One region of the Pseudomonas sp. GW821-FHT04D07 genome, then DNA from elsewhere that is predicted to be linked to it. Evidence: predicted binding sites of a transcription regulator. Region 1 holds the regulator's gene; the other holds the start of a gene.
The links. The regulator FliA, encoded in region 1, starts transcription of late flagellar genes. The targets are predictions, from matches to a motif close to CTAAAGTTTNNNNNNNNNNNGCCGNTAA.
Positions count from the first base shown of each region.

Region 1 (11,522 bases):
AGGCCGGACAAGGCTCGGAAGAAGGCGTTCTTCTGGAACCGAGCATGGCCGAGAAACTCCAGCGTTCGCTGATCGACGCCGCCCAGCGCCAGGAAATGCAAGGGCAGCCGGTGATCCTGCTGGTAGCTGGACCGGTTCGCGCGATGCTTTCGCGGTTTGGACGACTGGCGGTGCCAAGTTTGCATGTCTTGGCCTACCAGGAAATTCCGGACAACAAGCAAGTGACCATCGTTGCGACAGTAGGGCCCAACGGCTGAGGTAGTGGGTTATGCAAGTTAAGCGTTTTTTCGCCGCCGATATGCGTCAGGCCATGAAGCTCGTGCGTGATGAGCTGGGCTCGGACGCGGCCATTATCGGCAACCGCCGGATTGCGGGCGGTGTCGAGCTGACGGCTGCCCTGGACTACAAGCTCTCGGCGCTGTCGCCGCGGGTGCCGAACATGGAGCTCGAAGACGAGCTGCGCAAGACCCAGTCGCGTATCGTCACCGCCCAGGCCGAACTGAGCTTGCGCAGTGACGGCGATACCGACAACGCAACCAATCGCCAACTGTTCGCCGGCCTGCCGCTGACCGCCGCCGAGCCGCTGATCGAACCGACTTTCGACGAGCCGCGGCGCCCGGCGCCAGCGCCTGTGGTGCACGCCCCGGCGGTGGACCAGCGGGTGTTCGACTCGATGCGTTCGGAACTCAACGGCCTGCGTGAGCTGCTGGAAGTCCAGCTGGGCTCCCTGGCCTGGAACCAGTTGCAAGGCCGTCAGCCGCAGCAGGCCAACCTCTGGCGCCGTCTGCAGCGCATCGGCCTGTCCGGGCCGCTGTCGCGCGACCTGCTGGAACTGGTTACCGGGATCGACGAGCCACGCCAGGCCTGGCGCATGCTGCTGGCGCACCTGGCGCGGATGATTGTCACACCCGAGATCGAGCCACTGGAAGAGGGCGGTGTGATTGCCATGGTCGGTCCTGCCGGCATGGGCAAGACCACCACGCTGGCCAAGCTGGCGGCGCGCTACGTGCTCAAGTACGGCGCGCAGAACATCGCGCTGGTGAGCATGGACAGCTTCCGCATCGGCGCCCAGGAGCAGCTCAAGACCCTGGGGCGGATCCTCAATGTCTCGGTGACCCATGTCGACCCGGGCCAGTCCCTGGCCCAGGCCCTCGATCCGCTGCTGCGCAAACGCGTGGTGCTGATCGATACCGCCGGCCTGCAGGCCAGCGACCCGGCGTTGCGCATGCAACTGGAAAGCCTGGCCGGACGCGGGATCAAGGCGAAGAATTATCTGGTCCTGGCTACCACCAGCCAGAAACAGGTGCTGACGGCCGCCTACCACAGCTATAAACGCTGCGGGCTGGCCGGTTGCATCCTGACTAAACTGGATGAAACGGCGAGCCTCGGCGAAGTGCTGAGCCTGGCTATCAGTCACGAACTGCCCGTGGCCTATCTGACCGACGGGCCGCGTATTCCGGATGATCTGCACCTGCCACGCCGGCATCAACTGGTGTCCAGGGCGGTCAGTGTGCAAATGCAGGAAGAACCCAGCGAGGAAGCCATGGCCGATATGTTCGCTGATATCTACCACAGCCCGTCGAAGCGGGTGGGCTGAGATGAGTATTCAGACGTTGCAAATTACCTACATCGATGGTCTGCCACGCATTGTTCCGACAAGTGAACGCGCAGCCACTTATGTGGCCTTCCGTCTAAGCAAGACAAGGTAAGAAGAGAACATGGGCAGCATGCATCCCGTACAGGTGATCGCGGTGACCGGCGGCAAAGGTGGCGTCGGGAAGACCAACGTGTCAGTGAATTTGTCCCTGGCGCTGGCTGAGCTTGGCCGGCGCGTCATGCTGCTGGATGCGGATCTGGGGCTGGCGAATGTCGACGTCCTGCTCGGCCTGACCCCCAAACGCACCCTGGCCGACGTGGTCGAGGGCCGCTGCGAACTGCGCGACGTACTGTTGCAAGGTCCGGGCGGGATTCGCATCGTGCCGGCGGCCTCGGGGACCCAGAGCATGGTGCACCTGAGCCCGGCGCAGCATGCCGGCCTGATCCAGGCATTCAGCGATATCGGCGACAACCTCGATGTGCTGGTGATCGACACGGCCGCGGGTATTGGCGAGTCGGTGGTCAGCTTCGTCCGCGCGGCCCAGGAAGTGTTGCTGGTGGTCTGCGACGAGCCGACCTCGATCACCGACGCCTACGCCTTGATCAAACTGCTCAACCGCGACTACGGCATGAACCGCTTCCGCGTACTGGCCAACATGGCCCAGAGCCCGCAGGAAGGCCGCAACCTGTTCGCCAAGTTGACCAAGGTCACGGATCGTTTCCTGGATGTGGCCCTACAATACGTCGGCGCCGTTCCTTATGACGAGTGTGTCCGCAAGGCCGTGCAAAAGCAGCGCGCGGTCTATGAGGCATTTCCCCGTTCGAAATGCGCCTTGGCGTTCAAGGCAATCGCGCAGAAGGTCGACACCTGGCCGCTCCCTGCCAATCCTCGGGGGCACCTGGAGTTTTTCGTCGAGCGTCTGGTGCATCAAACGAGTGCGGGACCGGTTCTATGACTGCCAGTGGCTATCGCATGTATTCCAAGTCGTCACGTGACAGCCAGTATGAACTGATCGAGCGTTACGCACCTTTGGTCAAACGTATTGCCTATCACCTGCTGGCGCGACTGCCGGCCAGCGTTCAGGTCGAGGATCTGATCCAGGCCGGGATGATCGGTCTGCTGGAGGTCTCGACCAAGTACGACGCGAGCAAAGGTGCCAGTTTCGAGACCTATGCCGGCATCCGTATCCGCGGCGCGATGCTTGATGAAGTGCGCAAGGGTGACTGGGCACCGCGTTCGGTGCACCGCAATACACGCATGGTCAGTGACGCAATTCGTGCAATTGAAGCAAAAACCGGCCGTGACGCTAAAGATCACGAGGTTGCAGCCGAACTCCAATTGAGTCTCGACGATTATTACGGGATTTTGAACGATACCTTGGGCAGTCGCCTGTTCAGTTTCGACGACCTGTTGCAGGACGGCGAACATGAAGGGCTGCACGAGGACGGCGCGAGTGCTCATCTCGAACCGTCGCGCGATCTGGAAGATGAACGCTTCCAGGCGGCGCTGGCGGATGCGATTGCCAATTTGCCGGAGCGTGAGCGACTGGTGTTGGCGCTGTACTACGACGAAGAGCTGAACCTCAAGGAAATTGGTGAGGTGCTGGGGGTCAGCGAATCGCGAGTCAGCCAGTTACACAGCCAGTGCGCGGCCCGCTTGCGGGGGCGTTTGGGGGAGTGGCGAGCGCGTTGAAGGCAGTGCGGGAACACTGCGAACGAGACCGACATGGCGTTTGACGCCCTGTGGGAGACTCGGCCGGATGAGGTTTCCATGCAGTCGTTGAGTGCTGTGCCGAATTGATTGAACAGCGCGTCCAGGTGCTGAACGCGTTTAAGACTGCTTGGAGGTCGAATTGGACAAGAACATGAAAATCCTCATCGTTGACGATTTTTCAACGATGCGGCGGATCATCAAGAACCTGTTGCGTGACCTCGGGTTCACCAACACGGTTGAGGCGGACGACGGTACTACCGCGATTCCCGTCCTCAACAGCGGTAGCATCGACTTTCTGGTCACTGACTGGAACATGCCCGGCATGACCGGCATCGATCTGCTGCGCCACGTGCGTGCCGATGAAAAGCTCAAGCACCTGCCGGTGTTGATGGTCACGGCCGAAGCCAAGCGCGAGCAGATCATCGAAGCTGCCCAGGCCGGTGTAAACGGCTATGTGGTCAAACCATTCACGGCCCAGGCGTTGAAAGAGAAGATCGAGAAAATCTTCGAACGCATCGGCTGATGAAGTCCACCACGGGGGCGCTATGGAGCACAACGAATCTTCACTGGGTGATTTTGAACTAACCCTGAAAAAACATGCCCGCGAACTGGTCGACAGCCTTGAAAAAGGTCGATTTGGCGACGCGGTGCAAATGATCCATGAGCTGAATCAGACCCGTGACCGTGGCCTGTACCTGGAAGTCGGCAAGCTCACCCGCGAATTGCACAGCGCTATTGTCAACTTCCAGATCGACCCGCATATGCCGCAGGCCGAGGAAGTCTCGCAGATCACCGACGCCACCGAGCGCCTGTCCTATGTGGTCAGGCTGACGGAAGCCGCGGCCAACCGCACCATGGACCTGGTGGAGAGTGCGACCCCGAGGGTCACTGGCCTGAACGTGGAGGCCAAGGCCTTGGGCGCTGACTGGAGCCGTTTCATGCGGCGCGAAGTCGGTGCCCAGGAGTTTCGCGAGTTGGCGCGGCGGGTCGAGACGTTCCTGTCCCGCAGCGAGCAGGAAACCCGCGCGGTGTCGAGCGAGCTGAACGATATTCTGCTGGCCCAGGATTACCAGGACCTTACCGGTCAGGTGATCAAGCGCGTGACCCAAATGGTCACCGAAGTGGAAAGCAACCTGCTCAAACTGGTGCTGATGGCCAGCCAGGTCGACCGTTTTGCCGGTATCGAGCATGATCACGATGCCATCCTTGCCGAAAAAGATCCGCAAAATGAGTTGGCCAAGGGTGTAGGTCCGCAGATTCATGCCGATAAACGTGAAGACGTTATGTCCGGTCAGGACGATGTCGACGATTTGCTTTCCAGTCTTGGATTCTAGGAGCACCCAAACACATGAGCTTCGGCGCCGATGAAGAGATCCTTCAGGATTTTCTGGTTGAGGCCGGCGAGATTCTGGAGCAACTGTCCGAACAACTGGTCGAGCTGGAAAGCCGGCCTGATGATGCGGACCTGCTCAATGCAATCTTTCGCGGTTTTCACACTGTAAAAGGGGGCGCCGGCTTCCTCCAGCTCAACGAGCTGGTGGAGTGCTGTCACATCGCCGAGAACGTGTTCGACATCCTGCGCAAGGGTGAGCGACGTGTCGACTCGGAGCTGATGGACGTGGTCCTGGAAGCGCTGGATGCGGTGAACGGCATGTTCAGCGAAGTGCGCGAACGTGGCCCGATCACTGCGGCAACCCCGGAACTGCTGGCGGCCTTGGCGCGTCTGGCGGAACCGGCGGCTGCCGAAGTCGTGGCCGCGCCGGTGGCCGAGGCCGTGGTGCCTGAAGCGGTCGCTGAAAGCGAGTCTGGTGACATCACCGACAATGAATTCGAATTGCTGCTCGACTCCCTGAACAGCGTCAAGGCCGCAGCCGAGGCACCAAAAGCCATGGCCGTGGGTGCGGCGCCGGGCGAGGCTGGCGGCGATGAAATCACTGATGCCGAGTTCGAATCGCTGCTCGACCAGTTGCACGGCAAGGGCCAGTTCGCCCCGGATGCGGTCGCGGCACCGACTTCGCCGGCAGCCCCAGCTGCCGCCAGCGGTGCGCCGGAAAGTACCGATATTACCGACGACGAATTCGAAGCTTTGCTGGACCAGTTGCATGGCAAGGGGTCGTTCAAGGTCGAAGCGCTCGATACCACCGCGGCTTCGGCCCAGGCGGCTGAAAGTACAGGCGCCGCCAGCGGTGACCTGATCACCGACCAGGAATTCGAATCGCTGCTCGACGAGTTGCATGGCAAGGGCAAATTCACCGAAGTGGCCGCGACCACGGCGGTGGCTACGCCGGTGGCGGCCAAACCGGCCGCTGCTGCCGCGCCTGCCGCCAAGGCACCTGCTCCGGCAGCGGCGACGCCAGCCCCGGCCAAGGCCGCGCCGGCACCGGCACCGGCTCCGGCCCGCGCGCCGGCACCTGCCGCCGCCGCTGGTGACAAGCCGGCCGCCAGCGAAGCGGAAACCACCGTGCGGGTCGATACCGCGCGCCTGGACGAGATCATGAACATGGTCGGCGAACTGGTGCTGGTGCGTAACCGCCTGGTGCGCCTGGGCTTGAACAGTGGCGATGAGGCCATGTCCAAGGCCGTGTCCAACCTCGACGTGGTGACCGCCGACCTGCAGACCGCGGTGATGAAAACCCGCATGCAGCCGATCAAGAAAGTTTTCGGCCGCTTCCCGCGCCTGGTTCGCGACCTGGCCCGGCAGTTGAAGAAAGAGATCAACCTGGAACTGGTGGGCGAAGAGACCGACCTCGACAAGAACCTGGTGGAGGCCCTGGCCGACCCGCTGGTCCACTTGGTGCGCAACTCGGTCGACCACGGTATCGAAGAACCGGCCGACCGCGAGGCCATGGGCAAGTCCCGCAGCGGTCGGGTGATCCTCTCCGCCGAGCAGGAAGGCGACCACATCCTGCTGTCGATCTCCGATGACGGCAAGGGCATGGACGCCGACGTGCTGCGCAGCATCGCGGTGAAGAAGGGCCTGATGGACAAGGATGCGGCCGATCGCCTGAGCGAGACCGACTGCTTCAACCTGATCTTTGCCCCGGGTTTCTCGACCAAGACCGAGATTTCCGACGTGTCCGGGCGTGGCGTGGGCATGGATGTGGTGAAAACCAAGATCGCCCAGCTCAACGGCACCATCAACATCTACTCGACCAAGGGCAAGGGCTCGAAGATCGTCATCAAGGTCCCGTTGACCCTGGCGATCATGCCGACCCTGATGGTCATGCTCGGCAACCAGGCCTTTGCCTTCCCGCTGGTCAACGTCAACGAGATCTTCCACCTCGACCTGTCGCGCACCAACGTGGTCGACGGCCAGGAAGTGGTGATTGTCCGCGACAAGGCCCTGCCGCTGTTCTACCTCAAGCGCTGGCTGGTCAGCTCGGCCGCTCACGAAGAGCAGCGCGAAGGCCATGTGGTGATCCTTTCAGTGGGCACCCAGCGGATCGGCTTCGTCGTCGATCAGTTGGTCGGCCAGGAAGAAGTGGTCATCAAACCGCTGGGCAAGATGCTGCAGGGGACTCCGGGTATGTCGGGCGCCACCATTACCGGTGACGGTCGCATTGCCTTGATTCTCGACGTGCCGAGCATGCTCAAGCGTTACGCCGCACGGCGTATTTGATTCTGGACCGGCGGCGGCGCTTAAGTCCGCCGCCGTGCCTAACGGAGTGTTTATGGTAGTCAAGGTCCTGGTGGTGGATGATTCGGGGTTTTTCCGCCGCCGCGTCTCGGAAATCCTTTCGGCGGATCCGAGCATCCAGGTCGTCGGTACGGCGACCAACGGTAAAGAAGCCATCGATCAGGCCCTGGCCCTCAAGCCGGACGTGATCACCATGGACTACGAGATGCCGATGATGGACGGCATCACGGCGGTGCGGCATATCATGCAGCGCTGCCCGACTCCGGTATTGATGTTCTCGTCCCTGACCCACGAAGGCGCCCGAGTGACCCTCGATGCGCTGGACGCCGGGGCCGTGGATTTCCTGCCGAAGAATTTCGAAGACATCTCGCGCAATCCCGAGAAGGTCAAGCAACTGTTGTGCGAGAAGGTTCACAGCATCTCGCGCAGTAACCGTCGCTTCAGCAGTGTTCCCGCCGCCGCGCCGTCTCCGGCCGTTACGCCGACACCGGCGTCCGGCAGCTATGGCAGCCCGGCTCCGGCGCCCGTGCGGACCACCCCGGTGGCCAGTCGTGCCCCGGCCCCGGCCCCGGCCCCGACACAGGCTTCGGTATCGACTTCCGGGGCACCGAAGCGCAAAGCCTACAAGCTGGTCGCCATCGGTACGTCCACCGGTGGTCCGGTGGCCTTGCAACGGGTCCTGACCCAGTTGCCGGCCAGCTTCCCGGCGCCCATCGTGTTGATCCAGCACATGCCGGCGGCCTTCACCAAGGCCTTTGCCGAACGTCTGGACAAGCTCTGCCAGATCAATGTCAAGGAAGCCGAGGATGGTGACATCCTGCGTCCCGGCCTGGCCTTGCTCGCGCCAGGTGGCAAGCAGATGATGATCGACGGGCGCGGCGCGGTGAAAATCCTGCCGGGTGATGAGCGTCTGAACTACAAGCCCTGTGTGGATATCACCTTCGGTTCCGCGGCCAAGTCCTATGGCGACAAAGTTCTGGCGGTGGTGCTCACCGGCATGGGCGCCGACGGCCGCGAAGGTGCGCGTCTGCTCAAGCAGGGTGGCAGTGCGATCTGGGCCCAGGACGAAGCCAGTTGCGTGATCTACGGCATGCCCATGGCCATCGTCAAAGCTGAGCTGGCCGATGCGGTCTACAGTCTGGATGAAATCGGCAAGCATCTGGTCGAGGCCTGCCTCTGATGGATGTGTTGAGCCTTATCGGGATTATCCTGGCGTTTGTCGCCATCATTGGTGGCAATTTCCTCGAAGGGGGTCACCTTGGGGCCCTGGCCAACGGTCCGGCGGCCTTGATCGTGCTGGGTGGGACCATCGGCGCGGCCTTGCTGCAATCGCCGATGAGTGCATTCAAGCGTGCCATGCAGATTCTCGCCTGGATCCTCTTTCCGCCGCGCATCGACCTGCCCGCCGGCGTCGAGCGGGTGGTCAACTGGAGCCTGACGGCGCGCAAGGAGGGCCTGCTGGGCCTGGAAGGCGTCGCCGAGGCCGAGCCCGACACCTACTCGCGCAAAGGCCTGCAACTGCTGGTCGATGGCGCCGAGCCGGAAGCCATTCGCAGCATTCTGGAGGTGGATTTCTACACCCAGGAAAGCCGTGATATCGAGGCCGCCAAGGTCTTCGAAAGCATGGGCGGCTATGCGCCGACCATCGGCATCATCGGTGCGGTGATGGGCCTGATTCACGTGATGGGTAACCTCGGCGACCCCTCGCAACTGGGGAGCGGCATTGCCGTGGCCTTCGTCGCCACCATCTACGGCGTGGCCAGTGCCAACCTGGTGCTGCTGCCGGTGGCGAGCAAGCTCAAGTCGATTGCCTTGCGCCAGTCACGTTACCGGGAAATGCTCCTCGAAGGCATCCTGTCGATTGCCGAGGGGGAGAACCCGCGCTCCATTGAATTGAAGCTGCAAGGCTTCATGGACTGATGGAGTAGACATGGCCAGACGTCGCCAACACGAAGAGCATGTGAATCACGAGCGCTGGCTGGTTTCCTACGCCGACTTCATCACGCTGCTGTTCGCCTTTTTCGTGGTCATGTACTCGATTTCCTCGATCAATGAAGGCAAGTACAAGGTGATCTCCCAGGCGCTGGTCGGGGTGTTCAGCGACGTCGATCGCAGCCTCAAGCCGATTCCCATCGGTGACGAACGCCCGGTGACGGTCAAGCCGGCCGACCCGTTGATCAAGGACAGCGAACAGACCGACGCGGCCTTCGGCCAGGGCGCCAAGGATCCGCTGAAGAGCATCGCCGACGATATCAGCGCGGCGTTCGGCGACTTGATCAGCTCCAACCAGATGACCGTGCGTGGCAACGAACTGTGGGTCGAGATCGAACTCAACTCCAGCCTGCTGTTCGGCAGCGGTGATGCGATGCCCAGCGACATGGCGTTCAACATCATCGACAAGGTGGCGAAGATCCTCAAACCCTTCGACAACCCGATCCATGTCGAAGGCTTTACCGACGACCAACCGATTCGTACCGCGCAATACCCCACCAACTGGGAGCTGTCCTCGGCCCGCTCGGCGAGTATCGTACGGATGATGGCCATGGATGGGGTCAACCCCGGTCGCCTGGCCTCGGTGGGTTATGGCGAGTTCCAGCCGGTGGCCAACAATGCCACCGCCGAAGGCCGGGCGCGCAACCGGCGGGTGGTGCTGGTGGTGTCGCGTAACCTCGACGTGCGTCGCAGCCTGACGGGGACTGGCACCGCCAATGCAAAACCGGACGCGGCCTTGAAGCGTGCTGGCACACAAACTGCACCGCCAGCGATAAAGCAAGCGGTACGCGAGAACGCCGTCAAATCTCCGGCACCTGCTCTATAACTTGGCGCTATTTCTCGGCCGGCTTGATGCCGGTCGGGAGGAATACACTGAATGAGAGTCTGGGCAGTAGCCAATCAAAAGGGTGGCGTCGGTAAGACCACTTCCTCCATCGCTTTAGCCGGATTGCTGGCCGAGGCGGGCAAGCGCGTGGTCGTGGTCGACCTCGACCCCCACGGCTCGATGACCAGCTATTTCGGTTATGACCCCGATACCCTGGAACACAGCAATTTTGACCTGTTCCAGCATCGGGGCACGGTGCCCACGGGCTTGCCCGGCCAATTGCTGTTGTCCACCAGCGACGAACGGATTTCCCTGCTGCCGTCGAGTACCGCCCTGGCGACCCTCGAGCGCCTTTCGCCGGGCCAGAGCGGCCTGGGCCTGGTGATCGCCAAGAGCTTGGCGCAGTTGTGGCAGGACTTCGATTACGCGGTGATCGACAGCCCGCCATTGCTCGGCGTGTTGATGGTCAATGCCCTGGCGGCGAGCCAGCAGTTGGTGGTGCCGGTGCAGACCGAGCACCTGGCGGTCAAGGGCCTGGAGCGGATGGTCAACACCCTGGCGATGATCAACCGTTCGCGCAAGCAGGCCTTGCCCTACACCATCGTGCCGACCCTGTTCGACCGCCGGACCCAGGCCTCCATGGGCACCTTGCGGGTCTTGCGCGACAAGTTCCCGGAGACCATCTGGGAAGGCTATATTCCGGTCGACACGCGCCTGCGCGATGCCAGCCGCGCCGGTGTGACACCGTCGCAGTTCGACGGCAAGAGCCGTGGCGTGCTGGCCTATCGAGCCCTGCTCAAGCACTTGCTGACCCAGCAACTCATTCCGCAGGTGGCCTGACGTGACCCAGTCCTCAAGTCACCTGCCTGTCCAGCCGATACCCTTTACAGGTTACTGTAACGGGACATCTCCATGGGCATACACATGATCCGTCCTGTCGAAATCACCACACGGCCGCAAGTGGCGCTGCAATCCTACCTGGATGCACTGTTGCAGGAGGCGACCGAAGAGTTGCCGGTGGAAATCGCCGCCACTGTCGAGGTGCCGGTATCGGTGCCGGTGGAACCGAGCCCGGTCAGCGAACTGGACGAGTTCCAGGCCGCCGTGCTCGAAGAACAGGCCCGCGATGCCTTGGCGGCGGCCCTGGCCGCCGCAGCAGTGGTGACGGCGCCAGCTCCGGCCCCGGCCCCGCGGGTGCTGGAAGTGCCGGTGGTGATACCGCAGGTGGTGCCGGTCGCCCCTGTGGTGGTGGAACCGGTGGTCGAGGTGCATCTGCCGCCCGCCGCGAATATCCCGCCGCCGCCGGTGCAGGGCGACGAGCGTCCGCATTGGGCGGCCGAGCCTTTCGAGTGCCTGCTGTTCGACGTGGCCGGGCTGACCCTGGCGGTGCCGCTGGTGTGCCTGGGTTCGATCTATTCGCTGGCGGGGCACGAGCTGACGCCGCTGTTCGGTCAACCGGAATGGTTCCTCGGGATCCTGCCGAGCCAGGCCGGCAACCTGAAAGTGCTGGATACCGCACGTTGGGTGATGCCGGACCGCTATCGCGACGACTTCCGCCAGGGGCTGCAATATGTGATCTCGGTCCAGGGCTACGAATGGGGGCTGGCGGTGCATCAGGTCAGCCGCTCCTTGCGCCTGGACCCCAACGAAATCAAATGGCGTACCCATCGTGGGCAGCGGCCGTGGCTGGCGGGCACGGTCATCGAACACATGTGTGCATTGCTCGACGTCTCCGAACTGGCCGAACTGATCGCCAG
Region 1 is NZ_JBWKTH010000001.1:646,240-657,761, forward strand. Features, by position in the region: gene flhA (flagellar biosynthesis protein FlhA) at 1-257, shown strand, start outside; gene flhF (flagellar biosynthesis GTPase FlhF) at 269-1,597, shown strand; gene fleN (flagellar synthesis regulator FleN) at 1,719-2,552, shown strand; gene fliA (RNA polymerase sigma factor FliA) at 2,549-3,289, shown strand; gene AC07T0_RS03070 (chemotaxis response regulator CheY) at 3,462-3,833, shown strand; gene AC07T0_RS03075 (protein phosphatase CheZ) at 3,856-4,644, shown strand; gene AC07T0_RS03080 (chemotaxis protein CheA) at 4,659-6,929, shown strand; gene AC07T0_RS03085 (protein-glutamate methylesterase/protein-glutamine glutaminase) at 6,982-8,127, shown strand; gene AC07T0_RS03090 (flagellar motor protein) at 8,127-8,867, shown strand; gene motD (flagellar motor protein MotD) at 8,878-9,765, shown strand; gene AC07T0_RS03100 (ParA family protein) at 9,817-10,605, shown strand; gene AC07T0_RS03105 (CheW domain-containing protein) at 10,690-11,522, shown strand, end outside.

Region 2 (11,522 bases), on a different contig from region 1:
CTGGGCGGCGGTGTCGATGCTTTTACTGAGAGTGAATTGCAATGTCAGGGTGGTGGTGCCCAGGGCGCTGCTGGAGGTCATCTGGGTCATGCCGGGGATGGCGCTGAATTGCACCTCCAGCGGCGTGGCGACCGAAGACGCCATGGTTTGCGGGCTGGCGCCGGGGAGTTGGGCGGAGACCTGGATGGTCGGGAACTCGGCCTCCGGCAACGGCGCCAGGGGCAGACGCGGGAAGGCGATCACCCCGAGCAGGACCAGGGCGAAGGTCAGCAGGATGGTCGCCACCGGGTGGTCGATGCACCAGGCCGAAACGCCGCGACTTTCCTTGATCATGGCTGGCTCCCCACGGCGGCCTGGCGGTCAGCCAGTTTCGCCTGACCCTGGATTTCGATCCGCGAGCTCGGCTTGAGCCGCGACTGGCCGTCGCTGACCAGCACATCGCCGGCCTGCACGCCCTGGATGATGTTCAGGTCGCTGTCCTGGTAGGCCATCTGCACCGGTACCACTTCCACACCGTTGCCTTTGACCCGGTAGACGAAGTAGTTGTCCAGGCCGCGCTGGACCACCGAGGGCGGCACCACCAGGGCGCTACGCTCCAGGGCGGTCTGGATCTTGATGTTCACCAGTTGGCCCGGCCAGAGTTTCTGGCTCTTGTTGCTGAGTTCGGCCTTGGCCTTGATGGTCCCGGTGCCCGCCGCGACCTGGTTGTCGATCAGGCTCAGGTGGCCTTCGCCCAGCAGCAGGCCGCTATGCCCGTCGTCGCCAAGAAAGGCGCTGACCGGCGCCGCTGGGGTGGTGGAGAGCAGGCCTTGCAAGGTCGGCAGCATTTGCTGGGGCAGGGAGAACTCCACGGCGATCGGGTCGATCTGGGTCACCGAGAACAGCCCCTGGGCATCGCTCATACGCAGGAAGTTGCCTTCGTCCACGGCACGAATACCGACTCGACCGGTGACCGGCGAGTGGATCTGGGTATAGGACAGCTGGACCTGTGCCGCGTTAATCGCCGCCTGGTTGCCTTGCGCGGTGGCCTTCAATTGGTTGACCAGCGCTTGTTGCTGGTCGTAGGTCTGCTTGGAAATGCCGTTATCGACCGTCAGCAATTTGTAGCGCTTGAGGTCGACTTCCGCCACTTGCAACTGCGCCTGACTCTGCGCCAGCTGGGCCTTGGCCTGCGCCAGGCTGGCCTGGATCGAACGGTCATCGAGGGTCGCCAGCAGGTCGCCTTCCGTAACCAGTTGTCCTTCCTTGACCAGCAACTTGGTGAGGATGCCGTCGATCTGTGGGCGGATCACCACGCTGTGCAACGACAGCACCGAGCCGATACTGCTGACATAACGCGGCACATCCTGCTGGATCACGCTGACCACCTTGACCGGCACCGTGACACTGGCGCTGGGCTTGGCTTGGGAGGGCCGGCTCAGTGTCCAGGTCGCGGCAGCGGCCACGAGGACCACCAGGCCAAGGATCAACGCGGTTTTCTTCGGGATACGCATGCTGTCGGGACGCCGAGACAAAGGGATAGGAAGGTGAATGCTGGCAGAACAGCAGTTCCTTTATAACCCCCCAACCGGGTCAGCAAGGTGACGGCTACCTGACAGGGCTGTCAGAAAACCGACCGTTTTATACCGCACCGGGCTATTAAAGCCGCTATCACTTTGGCCGATAAGGTTAAAGAGCCTTATGGACAGAGAAACACTTGTGACATGTCCTACGGATAATTCTTTGGTTTCTGGTGTGGTGGCCTGTGGTGATCTTTACTGACTAATACCGGCCCTGTCTTGGGAGTATTGGAAATGAACGGAAAGAGAGTAAGTCTCGCTGTGCTGTTGTTGCTCGCGGGCAGTGTCAACCTGCAAGCGGCGAACAGCAGTGGTCAAATCAGGTTTTCCGGACAGATCGTCGAGTCTGCTTGTGACGTCGGCCGACAGACCCATGACAATATCGAGCCGGGTAGCCGACGGCTGCAAGTCGCTTCCGGATTGAGTTTGAATGTCAACACGCTGGCCAATGCCTGTCGCGATGGTCAAGTGCCGTTTAGCGTGAGTTATCAGGCGCTGGCGTCAAGTGTCGGGACGCCGCGGGGCCTGGTCATCATCACGTACAACTAAGTTGTACGTGCGCTCAGGCGTCAGCGGTTGGCGCTCATGTGTATAGACGGGGCGCCGGAAAGGTAAAAGTCCGGCGGCCTGCGTGAGTGCCCGGGCCAGGTCCCTGACGACCGCGAATAAACAGTGCCCTGTACAACTATTAGGCATGGCATCAGATCAATATCAATGCACTCGATAGTTGTGTTTTAACGATAAGTTATTTCGTTGAAATAGTTTGAATGTTAAACGGCTGTTGTTCTTTTTTCTTGAGGTTTGGAATGACGCCGAGCTCTGACAGTCTTGGCGTGCCTTTTTCTAAGCGAGATCTTAGTTGTCCAGGAGGGAAGGGCTTACAGCGTAATAAAGTCTTCGGGTCTATAGTGCTCGCCACCCAAGTGATGGGTACAAACGAATTAACTCGAAGGATTGTGTTCGCATGAAAAAGATCTCGATGACCCTGGCTTTATTGGCGGCGACTCTGGGGGCAGTCACTACCACACAGGCAGCCAACAGTGGCACGCTGAATTTTACCGGTGCCTTGACCAACACCAGTTGCGAAGTGTCTTCCGGGGGCGGTTCGGCCGATAACATCCCGGTGGACCTGGGCCGTGTGTCCTTTGCCGATATCGGTAATCGCACCGACTCGCGACTGGGCACCGCGAAAGACATCGACCTGGTGGTGACCTGCCTGCAACCGGCGGCGGAGAACACCGTGCATATGTCGTTCCGGCCTTCGCAAACCGACGTCAACGATCCTTACCTGTTGACCACCGCCGGTGCCGCCAAGGGCGTCGGTATCGGCCTGGTACGTCGCGACAGCGACGCCTTCCTCAATATCCAGGATCCCACCGACACCATTGATGGCGTCCTTGAGGCCAACGGCACCGGCTCGCGCGGCGAACTGGCGCTACGGGCGGTGTTCGTCAAGAACGGTGTGGCCACGGTACCGGGTGCCGCGACGGGCACCGTGCCCTTTGTCCTGACTTATAACTAAGTGGCTTTCTTGAACGGAGCTTTGTACAGCTCCGTTCTTTTTTTCATTGGAATGGGTAGTTCGCATGCGGAACGTTTTTGCTCCGATGATCGGCATTGTCCTGGCCGTGTGGATAGGAGCCGATGCGTGGGCGGGTATCGTGTTGAATACGACACGGGTGGTGTATCCGGCGCAAGACAAGGAAGCGGTACTCAGTGTACTGAACAATAACTCCTCGAGCATATTGCTGCAGTCCTGGCTCGAAACCGATGACGAGAGCGCCCAGGAACCGCCTTTCGTGGTGGTCCCGCCTCTGGTGCAGTTGCCTTCGGGGGGGCGGCAGACGGTGCGTATCATTCACTCCGGGGCAGAAATGCCGGCGGATCGCGAGTCGCTGTTCTGGTTGAACGTGCAGGAAATTCCCCAGGCCAGCGAGCAGGAAAATGTCCTGCAGATCGGCATCCGCCAGCGCATCAAGCTGTTCTACCGCCCTGGCCGGCTCAACGAGGCGATCGAGCAGGCGCCGGCGCAACTGCGTTGGAGCCTGCCCCGTGGTGGCGTGCTGAATGTGCTCAACACCAGCCCTTATCACGTGACGTTGGTGGACATCCAGTTGTTGTCCGGGGGGCATCGGCTCCTGCACCGGAAGAGTTCGATGCTGGCCCCGGGGCAGTCCGCTGACTATGACTTGCAGGAACATGCCCAGGCGCAGAACGCCCAACTGAATTTCAGTGTCATCAACGACCATGGGGCGCTGGTGCCTTATCGGTTGTCTGCGGCTGACTGGGCCCGGGGTCAGGCGCAACCGCTGGACAGTTAGCGACTTCGAGCGTTATCCGATTTTTCGATGCCGGACCCCGCGCGCAGGTCAGGGCATTGTGCGGGCGGAAGGAACCCGTCTGGAACACACTTCAAGCTATTGTATTGTGAAGGTGCACATGGATTGGCTTTATCAGCGAACAAAGGAAGTTCTCGCGTTATCACGTCATGGGGACAGCAGCGGTTTCGTACGCTCCCTGCTTGAGACTGCACGAGGCCCATGGGGCTTCAAATGGTCATTGGGGGTGGCGCTGATTGCGCCGGGCGCTGCCTTTGCCGAGCCGGCGGGGGATGACGGCGGGCAGGGGCCGCGTTTCAATACCGCCTTTATTCACGGCGGTGAACAGTCGGCGGACCTGAAGGCCTTCCTCGAAGGCAACAGTGTCGTGCCGGGTACCTACCGGGTGGATATCTACCTCAATCGCAACCTCGGCGCGCGGCGGGACCTGGTGTTCAGCCGCAACGCCGCCACCGGCCAGGTCGAGCCTTGCCTGACCTTGCCGATGCTCGACGACCTCGGCCTGGACCTGGAGCGTCTGCGCAGCCTCGGGGTGTTGGGCGCGGATACGGCAGGCGAGCAGTGCTTCGATTGGCGTCGCCTGGACCAGGCCAGCGTCGACTACCAACCCAATGCCCTGCAACTGAATATCAGCGTGCCGCAGATCGCCTTGCGCCGCAGCGCCCGCGGCTACATCTCGCCGCAATTATGGGATCGCGGGGTCAACAGCGGTTTTATCGACTACAGCTTGATCGGCAACCGCCGCGAAGTGACGGGGGTTCGCACCGACAGCTACTACCTGGGCCTGAACAACGGTTTGAACCTGGGGGACTGGCGTCTGCGCAACCAGTCCTCGTTGTTGCAGGGTAGCGATCAAGCGAGCCGTTGGAGCAGCAACAGCACCTTCGCCCAGCGCGACCTGACGGCCTGGAAGAGCCAACTGACCCTGGGCGAGACCTATACCGATTCGCGGGTGTTCGACAGCGTGCGTTTTCGCGGTGCCCAGGTAGCCAGCGACGACGGCATGCTGCCGGACAGCGAACGGGTCTATGCGCCGACCATCCGCGGCGTGGCCGAGAGCAATGCGACGGTGGAAATCCGTCAGAACGGCTATCTGCTGTACAGCGCCAATGTGGCGCCCGGGCCATTCGAAATCCGCGACTTCTACCCCAGCGGCTCAAATGGCGATCTGCTGGTGACGGTGATCGAGGCCGACGGTCGGCGCCGCACCTTTACCCAGGCGTTCGCCTCCCTGCCGATCATGGTGCCCGAGGGCACCTTCAGCTACAGCGTCGAAGCCGGGCAATACGACAGCAACAGCAGCGGCTACCAGACTCCCGGCTTTGCCAGCGGCACCCTGATCTACGGCCTGAGCGAGCACCTGACCGGCTACGGTGGTCTGCAGCTGGCCGGGGACTACCAGGCCAGCAACCTGGGGGCGGGAATCAATACCGGGCTGGGGGCGATTTCGGCGGACCTGACCCATTCGGTCAGTCGCCAGCCGGCCACGGACCTGGGCGGACAGAGCGTGCGCCTGCGCTACGCGAATACCCTGAATGCCACCCGGACCACCTTTGCCATCGCCGGTTATCGCTATTCCAGCGAGCAGTACCGCACGTTCGACCAGCATGTGCAGGAGCGCAGCCAGCCCGGTTTGATCCAGCTGGGGCGGGCCAGGGATCGGGTCGATCTCAATCTCAGCCAGCCGCTGGGCACCGGGACCTTGAGCGTTTCGGCCCTGGAGCAGCGCTTCTGGGACCTGCCCGGTACCTCCCGGCAGTACAACGTGACCTATGGCGGCTACTGGCGCGATCTCAATTACAGCCTGTCGCTGGACCGCGCCGAAGTCATGGATATCAACGGCCAGGCCGGTACCGACCATCAATTGACCCTGACCCTCTCAATGCCGTTCGGCAATCACGAACGGGCGACCCGCGCCTCGTTCACCGGGGTGCGCGACAGCGAGGGCGGCTCCAGCGCCCTGGCCGGCTTGACCGGGCGCCTGCCGGAGAGTCGCGACACCTTCTATTCGGTGCTGGCCGGCAATGACGGCAGCGGCGCCGGTGCGGGTTCGGCGAGTCTGAACAGCACCACGTCCATCGGGCGTTTCGAAGCCGGCTACAGCCATGGGCGCGATTTCAATAGTTGGAACCTCGGGGCTCGTGGTTCGCTGGTGGCCCATGGTGGTGGACTCAATCTTGGCCAGTCGCTGGGCGATACCTTTGTGCTGGCGCAGGTACCGGGCGTCAGCGGCGCCCGGTTCAACAACTTCGGCGGCGTCGAAACCGGCGCCAACGGCTATGCCGTGGTGCCTTACGCGCAACCCTACCGGGCCAACTGGATCAGCCTGGATACCCGCGACCTGGGCGCCGATGTCGAGGTGGATAACGCCATCGCCCAGGTGGTTCCGCGGCGTGGCGCGGTGGTTCTGGCCACCTTCAAGGCCAGTGCCGGGCGCCGGGTGCAGTTTGAACTGAGCCAGGCCGATGGCCGCCCGATTCCCCTCGGCGCGACGGTCCAGGACGCCGCCGGGCGGAGTTTGGCGGTGGTCGACCCGAGCAGTCGCGCCCTGGTGCTTAGCGAGCAGGAGCAAGGCGTGCTGAGCGTCAGTTGGTCGGATCGGCGCTGCCAGTTTTCCTTCCAACTACCGCCCAAGGACCCGCAGCGGACCTACGAACGGCTGCGCGAGGTGTGCCAGTGAAGCGGCTGAAGGTGCTGGCGGTGCTGCTGGGCTTGCTCGCGGGTGGCCCGCTGTCGGCGGCGGTGTCCCTTAGTGGTACGCGGCTGGTGTTTGACGGGCGCTTTCGCGAGGTGAGCATCGAAGCCCGCAACCGTGGCCCGGAGGAGGTCCTGCTGCAAGCCTGGCTGAGCGACGCGAACGAGGGGCCGGAGTCGTCGGCGAACCTGCCGTTCGTACTGACCCCGCCACTGTCGCGGCTGGCGCCCGAGAACCGCCAGGTCTTGCGCCTGATGTATGAGGGGCTGGGCATGCCAACGGGCCGTGAGTCGCTGCTGCACCTGTATGTGTTGGAAATCCCCCGCAGCCGCCCGGGCGACGGGCTGCTGAACATCGCGATCCGCCAACGGATCAATGTGCTGTTTCGTCCGCCGGGTCTGCCGGGGGATCCGGCGGCCACCCCGCAGCGCCTGAACTGGACGCTGGTGCGCGATGACAGTGGCGTGCATCGGCTACGGGTGGAGAACCCGACGGTGTTCCATGCCGCCCTGCTGAATATTCAGATCGAGGAGGCCCCGCGCCAGGGCACGCCCCAGCCTCCGGGGGAGGATTTGCTGGTCCCGCCGGGAGAGCGTCGTGAACTGATCCTTGCCCGCTCCCCGGCGCAGCACTTGCAGTTCAAGGCGCTGACCGACTACGGCGGCCAGCGCGCCTATCGTGCCCGGCTGGCCTTCGGTGCGCCGTTCAATGCATCGCTGAATGCCGAGCCCGTCCATTCCGAACAGAAGGTTTCATCCCATGACTAAGCTTGCTTGCCGTGCCTGGCTGCGTCCGTTGCTGTGGCTCGGACTCTTGAGTCCGACCAGCGCCTTTGCCCTGAGCTGCACCTTGCAGGGCAGTGGCGCGAGTCTGGTCAACGCTGACCTGGGCAGCACGGTCGCGATACCGGCCTCATTGCCCAATGGCAGCGTGATCTGGCGTTCGGAACCGCTCAACCTGGCGCTCGATTGCGCCCGGGACAATCCTCAGGGCGGCGACGAGGAGGTATTTATCTACCTCAATCCGGCCGGCCAGGTGATCGGCCAGGGTATCCGCGCCGGCTTGAGCCATGACGGCGTCGATCATCGCCAGAGCAGTGGACGCATCGCTACCGGGCGGCGGGTCCCGGGATGCCTTGAAGGAGCCTGTCCGCCGTTGAGCTTCAACCTGGCCTTCTCGGTGTTTATCGAGAAGTTCGGGCCGACGCCGCCTTCGGGAGTGGCGAGCAACCTGCAGGACTACCGCCTGTTCCAACTGGATGGCAGCGCTGGGCCGAGCACGGGCGGGCGCTCGCTCAATTACGTGATCAACAACCTTTCCGGTCTGCGCTTCGTTGCCTGTGATGCCGAGCTGCAGGTGATTCCCGAAACCGTCGACTTCGGCAGGGTCGCCATCGAGCGGGTGGTCATGGGCCAGGTGGCGGCGCGCCGCCCATTCGCCCTGCACACCAGTCGGACCTGTGACACGGCGTTCAGCCTGGACGCGCGCTTGAAGCCGGTGTCGGGCAGTGTCTCCGGGGATCTGCTGATTCCCCAGGGCAATGATGGCGTGGGCATCCGAATTGTCCGGGCGGACGGCGGCCTGGGGATTCCCTACAACCGCTCCTTTCACCTGGCTGACCTGCTGGGCGAAACCCGGGCAGCCATGGCCCGCTTCGATGCCGAGCTGGTGTGGAACAGTGACCGACCCAAGGCCGGGCCGTTCTCGGCCGGGGTGGTGGTCGATTTGTTCTATAAATGACCGTTGGCGGCGGCGCGGGCAGGGCGCTCGCAGGTATACTGCGGTCTTTCGGTTCGACCTGATCCGTCCCGCCTTTTCGGAGCTTCCATGACTGCCCCTGAACAACCGTCCGTTTCCGCCAACCCGGGTGAAGAGCCTGTGGTCGAGGCCGAGCTTGCGGTCAGCGAAAAGCCCGCCGTCCCGGCCTTCAGCTTTCCGTTCAACCCTGCTGAATTTGCCGCGGCGAAAAAGGCCGGCCAGACCTGGTACCAGAAAGGTGGCAAGGACGGCCATCACGAGAGACCGGGCCGCGCGCCCAATGGTACGCGTCGATCCATGGGCAAACGCTGAGCTTCGCGTGGGAGTTGGCTTGCCGGCGATGGCGAGCGTCAATGCCGCGCCAGGTTCAGGGGCCTCGTCGCCGACGGGTTGGCGCCAAAAAAAACAGTGAACGTCTTTGATTTGTCATGAACATGGCTAAATGCCAGGATCATGAGCTGGATCAGTGTCTGGCTTTTTCGCGCGCTTAGAGTCGACGTCCTGTCGACTCCTCCCACTTTCGAGCGCGTTTTCCATGAAGATCAATCTCCCGATTACCGGGCGAAATCTAGACGTCGCCTTTGACGCCAACATCCTTTCGACTACCGATCTGGACAGCACGATTACCTACGCCAATCCTGACTTCATCAGGATCAGCGGCTACAGCCGTGAGGAGCTGCTCGGTTCGCCACATAACCTGTTGCGGCATCCAGACATGCCCGCCGAGGCATTCGCGCATATGTGGCAGACCCTCAAGGACGGGCACTCGTGGATGGGGCTGGTGAAGAATCGCTGCAAGAATGGCGATCACTACTGGGTCAGCGCCTACGCCACGCCGGTGACTCGCGACGGCCAGACCGTGGAGTACCAGTCGGTGCGGACCCGGCCCGATGCCGCGCAGGTCGAGGCCGCCGAACGCTGGTACGGTTGGTTGCGCAACGGCCGTTTGCCCTGGCGTCAGCGCCTGCCCGGGCTGCGCTTGCAGACCCGGCTCTGGGCGCAGGTCAGCGCCGCGCTTGCGCTTGTCCTGGCGCTGGGGCATGGGGTTGGCGGGCAATCGCTGGAGGTTGAGTTGGGACTCTGGGTCCTGGGGAGCGTGCTGGTCGGTGTGCTGACCCATTGCTCCTTGCGCCCGTTTTCCGGGCTTACGGCGCGGGCCCGGGAGATCGCTGACAATCCCTTGAGTCAGGCGATCTACACCGGTCGGAGCGACGAGTTCGGCCAGATCGGTTTTGCCTTGAACATGCTCGAGGCCCAGGTCGGTGCGGTGGTGGGGCGCATCGGCGATGCCTCGCTGCGCCTGTCCGGGCATGCCCAGGCGTTGGCCCGGCATCTTCACAGCAGTCACGACAGCACCCTCGACCAGCAGGCCGAAACCGACCAGGTGGCGGCGGCCATCCAGCAGATGAGCGCCAGTGTGGCCCAGGTCGCCAGCAATGCTCAGCAGGCCTCGGAAGTGGCCGACCAGGTGGGCAACGAAACCTGTGCAGGTCATCAACTGGTGGGGGAAAGCCGCAGTGCGGTGCTGCGCCTGGCCAACGAACTGGCGCGGGCCACGGAGGTGATCCTGCACCTGGAAAGCCACAGCACCGAGATCTCCACGGTGTTGGAAGTGATCCGCGCGATTGCCGACCAGACCAACTTGCTGGCGCTCAATGCCGCCATCGAAGCCGCCCGCGCCGGGGAGCAGGGCCGAGGCTTCGCGGTGGTGGCCGACGAAGTGCGCGGGCTGGCCCAGCGTACGCAGCAGTCGACCAACGAAATCCAGCGCATGATCAGCAATCTGCAGGAGGGTGCGCGCAACGCGGTCGAGGTGATGCAGCACAGCAGCCAGCAGGCCGAAGACAGTGTGCAGCAGGTCCAGCAGGCGGCCGATGCCCTGGCCGGGATCAGCCAGCGGGTCAGCCGGATTACCGCGATGAGCCAGCAGATCGCTTCGGCGGTGGAGGAGCAGAGCAGCGTCAGCGAGGATATCAACCGCAATATCGTCAGCATCCGCAATGCCTGCGAGGCGCTGGTCAACGTCGGTCAGCAGAGTCATCTCAGTTCGGGGGATGTCGCGGGGCTGGCGGACGACCTGCGCTCACTGGCCCAGGAGTTCTGGCGCAAGCGCTGTTGACAGGCAGGGTCAACGCGATCCCTTGTAGGAGCCGGCTTGCTGGCGATGAGGCCCGTGAGCCTTGCATCGCCTGATCGGCCGCCATCGCCAGCAAGCCGGCTCCTACAGGTCCGTGTTTCTCCAGGCGGATCTTTATCCGGGGTCAGGCCGCCTGCAAGGGGATAAAGGCATAGGTGGTCGCCGCTTCGCTCACCACCCGAGCCCCCGCCGCCTGCAACGGCCCGGCGATGGCTGGTCCGGAGACGTGAAAGCTCCACTCGCTCGGCGCCGGCCACTGCGTCAGTTGCTGCACCTGGTCAATCGCCTCCGCGAACGCCGACATCTGCGGCAGGTAGGCGGTGAAGCCGTCGCCCTTGAGCGCCGTGGTATGAATCCCCAGCCGTGCGCAGATCAGTTCCTTGGCCTGGATATCGTCACGATCGGCCTGGCGCGAGGCCTCGATCAAGCGGACCAGTTCCAGGTCCTGCAACTGCCCGCCGACGATAAACAGCGGCTGCGTGTCCTCCCAGGCCTGCGGCGGGCAATCCTTGGCCTCGGGGCGCAGCGGGATATGCGGATTGATTTCCATCGGATAGATCCGGCACACCAGCGGCCGCCGTTGGTAGATCCGGCAGAGCAGGTCTTCGTCAAGATTCCGGCAGGGGCCGACGTTGTAGGCGGCAAAGGTGATGGCGACGCGGGCTTCGGTGTGACCGCTGGGCACGCCCCAGGAGCGGCGCAGCACGTGATCGCGCTGCTGTTCCGGCTGGCCCAGGCCATCCGCCAGAAAGGCCTCGACCAGGACGATCACCTGGCCGCCGTCCGCCGCCCATTGCCGGGCTTCGGCCAGTGTCAGGGGCACATGATGATCGGTGCAGCATTTGCCACAACCGACGCAGGAAAAATGGGTACTCATGAGTGGGCCGACCGAAAGACAAGGGCTGGGACGGTGACGTAATTCCGTTTTGTTTCGCCGTGCGAGCTTCGGTCAAAGCAAGTTATGCGCCAGCCGCTCAGTTGCTGCGGGCGGGCATGACCGAATCCCATTCGGTGACCACAGCGGTCTTGCTCTT
Region 2 is NZ_JBWKTH010000004.1:133,554-145,075, forward strand. Features, by position in the region: gene AC07T0_RS08015 (multidrug efflux RND transporter permease subunit) at 1-333, opposite strand, end outside; gene AC07T0_RS08020 (efflux RND transporter periplasmic adaptor subunit) at 330-1,493, opposite strand; gene AC07T0_RS08025 (type 1 fimbrial protein) at 1,794-2,108, shown strand; gene AC07T0_RS08030 (fimbrial protein) at 2,524-3,081, shown strand; gene AC07T0_RS08035 (fimbrial biogenesis chaperone) at 3,146-3,880, shown strand; gene AC07T0_RS08040 (fimbria/pilus outer membrane usher protein) at 4,125-6,578, shown strand; gene AC07T0_RS08045 (fimbrial biogenesis chaperone) at 6,569-7,360, shown strand; gene AC07T0_RS08050 (fimbrial protein) at 7,353-8,333, shown strand; gene AC07T0_RS08055 (hypothetical protein) at 8,421-8,663, shown strand; partial or broken gene AC07T0_RS08060 (PAS domain-containing protein) at 8,887-9,168, shown strand; gene AC07T0_RS08065 (methyl-accepting chemotaxis protein) at 9,439-10,470, shown strand; gene AC07T0_RS08070 (YkgJ family cysteine cluster protein) at 10,613-11,365, opposite strand; gene AC07T0_RS08075 (hypothetical protein) at 11,463-11,522, opposite strand, start outside.
Region 2: the regulator FliA is predicted to act here: its motif matches at 9,273-9,300, upstream of AC07T0_RS08065 (methyl-accepting chemotaxis protein).